2 regions of the Lysinibacillus sp. CD3-6 genome follow, and region 2 is predicted to be linked to the other one. Evidence: riboswitches for the same ligand, from Rfam matches in the RefSeq annotation. Region 2 holds a riboswitch; the other holds the start of a gene.

Region 1 (2,210 bases), 1.5 Mb from region 2:
TAAACATAATAGTTAAGCCAATTTGAAAATAGTAAATGCGTATGTGCTCGCCATGTATTAATCGGCTCATTAGAAGGATTATTATTCGGGAAATAGTTAACAGGAATCGCAATATCAATTCCTTTTTCAACATCACGGTAATATTCATCAGCTAATGTTGTCGCGTCGTATTCTAAGTGACCTGTAATCATTATGTTCTTATTATCCTTTGACTGCACGATAAAGACGCCAGCATCTTCTGAATAGGACAGTAAGCGTAAATCTGGGTGCTTACGTACTTCATCAATGGAAACCGATGTATAGCGTGAATGTGGTGCTGTAAATAAGTCACTAAAGCCGCGCACTAAATCGACCGTTAAATCGGTAATGACATGTGAATAGACGCCAGAACATTTTTCTGGTAGCTCAAATTTACCGATACCGTAATGGTGATATAGTGCAGCTTGTGCACCCCAACATATATGCATTACGGACGTAACATTTTTCACAGACCAATCCATTATTTCTGAAATTTCTTCCCAATAATTCACTTCTTCAAATGCCATTTTTTCAACAGGCGCACCCGTAATAATCATACCGTCAAAGCGGCGATGGCGAATTTCTTTAAACGTCGAGTAAAATAGCTGTAAATGTGATTTACTCACGTTTTTAGACTCATGTGTTGCTGTATTTAAAAATGTAATATTCACTTGTAATGGTGTATTACCGAGCAATCGCAGTAATTGTAGCTCTGTTTTTTCTTTTTCTGGCATTAAATTAAAAATTAAAATATTTAAAGGACGAATTTGTTGCGTTTTAGCGCGGTCTTCTTCCATAACGAATATTTTTTCCCCACGTAAATGTTCTCCAGCTGGTAAGTTTTTCGGAATATTAATAGGCATGCTGTATTCCCCTTTTCTTTAATTTTTTTCTCTCTATCTATTTAAAAATTAAAAAATCCCCCTCATTCCATTAGAGCAAGAATGAGAAGGATAATTATCACGTTCACTCTTATCTCTCAAAGGAAACATCCTTTGGTGGAATTAGCACCTTTCTAACATTGTTAGAGGTTGCTGAAGCGTCATAGGGCCAAATCCCTCAGCTTCTCTTGATAAGATTATTTAATTAAAAAGAATTGTATCATGAACAATTAAGAATTTCAATAATACATAGAATATTTAGTATTTAAATGAATGGAAGTTTATTTTTTGATGAACACTATCATTAAAGTATCTATTTCTTTTGTGAGTTACGTATCTACTGGTTAAATATCATTTTTTACATCAATTAGCCTTCGTAAATGACAAACCAATGACAATTGTAACCCGATAAACATTCATGCATTGTAAATTGATTTTTGTAGAAGAAAACGTAATGGTAATCATGGAGGTATTATGTTAACATATACCTTTAGTAACAGAGAGGAACGTGAAATATTTTGATTAAAATTGAACTCCCAAAACCAGACTTAGTAATTCGTCAACGTGAGCAAGTATTAAAACCAGGTGATGTAGAAATCACACCATTCCATGGTTTTATTGATTTCCATAAAATCACTCGCGAAAAAGGTGGCATATTCTTATTCTACAACGAAAAAAATGAGCTATTATTTGTAGGAAAAGCGCGCAAAATTCGTCAACGCATTAAAAAGCATTTTGAAGATAACGTATCACCAATGAAAAAATATCGTGATGAAATTTTCAAAATTGAAGTGTATGAAATTGATGATCCAATGGAACGTGAAATTTACGAAACATATGCTATTAACACTTTCCGCGCAAAATATAATCTTGAAAAAGTATTTTATTAAGATAAACGCCGTTAGCAACCACTTGCTAACGGTTTTCTTTTTTAGCGTTATTCATATAAAAAAACCCACGAGAGAGGTATCTCTCGTGGGTTTTTGGTATTTAGATAAATATTTTTTCGTCTTTAAATTTGTTAGCTGTTAGTAAGCTTACAACAACAAAGATAATAAATGAAGCTACTATCGGGATTGTCACTGTATGCATACCAAAGATTGACGGATAAAAGCGATCAATCACAATGTATAACGTCATGCCCGTAATCATGGAAGCAATTGCGCCATATTTGTTGGCCTTTTTCCAATATAATCCTAGGACGACTGACCAAATAAAGACAGCTTCTAGGCCACCAAATGCAAATAAATTAAGCCAAACAAGTAAATCTGGTGGATTTAACGCAAATACAACGACCGCTAAACCAATTAC
Region 2 (2,210 bases):
GCTACATTTGTCTCTGTACCATCAATTTGTACAATAAGAGTACCGTATGCACCATTTTTCGTTTGCGAGATATTACCATGGACAATGCTAACTTCTACATCAAACTGTTTTACTAAATGTGATATAACTGGCTGCTCTGTTTTTTCACCAACAAATACAAGCTTAACAAGGTGTCCTGTTGGATAGTTCATTCTAAGCTGTGCAACTGTCTCCTGCGTTTCCTTCGTATCGGTAATTTGTGATACGAATTTTTTAGTGATCGCTGCTTGTGGTGCTTGGAACACTTGTAGTACTTCACCACGTTCAACAATTTCTCCAGCTTCCATTACCGCTACACGATGACAGATTTTGCGAATAACATGCATTTCATGAGTAATTAATACGATTGTTAAGCCTAATCGTTCGTTTATATCGACAAGCAAATCAAGAATTGCATCCGTTGTTTCTGGATCCAGTGCTGATGTAGCTTCATCACATAACAGCACTTCAGGATTATTGGCAAGTGCTCGTGCTATGCCAACACGTTGCTTTTGACCACCTGACAGTTGTGATGGATACGATTTGTCACGACCTTCTAAACCAACAAGTGCAATAAGTTCTTTCACACGTGCGTCTCGCTCACTTTTAGCTACACCTGCAATTTCAAGTGGAAATGCAATGTTTTCTGCAACTGTTCTTGACCAAAGTAAGTTAAAATGTTGGAAAATCATACTTACCTTTTGTCTAGCATCACGCAACTTTTGACCCTTAATAGATGAAAATTCTTGGTTATTCACCTTCACCGACCCAGTTGTCGGCTTTTCTAAACCGTTTAATAAACGAATCATCGTACTTTTACCAGCGCCACTATAGCCAATAATGCCAAAAATTTCACCTTTGTTAATTGTAAGATTAACATCTTTAACAGCAGTTAATTCGCCATTTGCGGTTTTGTATTTCTTCGTAATATTTTGAAGCTGTATCATAGCGAAACTCCTTTTCTCATATAGAAAACCCCTTCACTCACAGACAAGTAGAAGGGGTCACGTACTTTATACGCTAAACCGTTCTCTCATCTTTCAAAGAAAAATCTTTGAGTGATTTGGCACCTTTTCACATTTGTGATGGTTGCCGGGCTTCATAGGGCACTTCCCTCCGCCGCTCTTTATAAGAGTTCGATATATTTAATAGTTTTTAATATAATTGTTACTTTACCATGCTAGCAAAGTTCAGTCAATTGGTTTTTTTAACAATTCGTATAAAAAAGGTACGGATTGAAATGCATAAACCTTTTCTCTAACTGATCCACCATCACTAACGAGTAAACACGGTACACTTTCGATTTGAAAATCATAAGCTATTTGCTCTAAAAAATTAATATTTGCCTTGCCTAATTTTAACTGTGGCAATAATTGTTCTATGATATCCATCATTTTAGATGCAACTGCACACGTTCCGCACATCGGTGTATATAAATAAAAGGCAGTTTTTTCACCAGATTTTACTGCTGTTTCCCACTGCTCTTTTGACCATTCTTCCATTTTTCAACCAACCTTACAAAATATATTCATTATGGATGGAAAAATGCGCACGCAATAAAATCATTGCAAGCACTTTCCTCGGTGTAGTTTCTACTTCTTTATAAGTAGGCATCGTTCGCAAATGCTCTGCTTCAGGATAATGTCTGTCCATCAATGCTCGTAATTTATCTCCAGATGCATCTGCATCAAAAAATGTATAGAGCTCATAGCCCTCATATGGGTCGAGTAATTCTTCTAATTGATGCACACCAATTGTACCATTTGTACAAAGTATTGTAACATCTTCACTCAAAATAGGTTCTATTTGAAGCTTATCCGAACGGCCTTCCACAATTAAACATTTCCCTTCGAACATCACGCCACCCCCATTTAGCAGTTATCTACGACAACAATTTATTGCAATTATAGGATTCCACACTATGCATAGATCTACACGTTAACAATATTTTCTATATGTCACTTTGCAATTTGGATAACATTTTATGTGAGTTACTTGGACTTTCATTTACTTGAAGAGTCACGCTTTGTACAGCTCAAAAAACAATTGCATACCTGTGTTATATAATAAAAAACGCCGGTATGTACTCCGACGTTTTTCTATTATAGGCTTGATTATTCTGCAATCATTTCTTCGTATTGTTCTGCAGTCATAAGGTTTTCAAGCTCTGAAGCATCAGCAGGCTCTACAAC

What was found. A riboswitch is a leader RNA that binds a small molecule or an ion and turns the genes downstream of it on or off. The one in region 2 is predicted to bind S-adenosylmethionine.
Region 1: another riboswitch for S-adenosylmethionine. It lies ahead of metA (homoserine O-acetyltransferase MetA); the one in region 2 lies ahead of FH508_RS19255 (methionine ABC transporter ATP-binding protein).

What each region holds. Positions count from the first base shown of each region.
Region 1 covers NZ_CP085880.1:2,336,990-2,339,199, reverse strand. Annotated here, with positions in the region: gene metA (homoserine O-acetyltransferase MetA) at 1-881, opposite strand, end outside; SAM riboswitch class I at 988-1,097, opposite strand; gene FH508_RS11340 (nucleotide excision repair endonuclease) at 1,418-1,789, shown strand; gene panF (sodium/pantothenate symporter) at 1,890-2,210, opposite strand, start outside.
Region 2 covers NZ_CP085880.1:3,852,697-3,854,906, forward strand. Annotated here, with positions in the region: gene FH508_RS19255 (methionine ABC transporter ATP-binding protein) at 1-965, opposite strand, end outside; SAM riboswitch class I at 1,049-1,153, opposite strand; gene FH508_RS19260 (thioredoxin family protein) at 1,209-1,520, opposite strand; gene FH508_RS19265 (toprim domain-containing protein) at 1,534-1,875, opposite strand; gene gcvH (glycine cleavage system protein GcvH) at 2,133-2,210, opposite strand, start outside.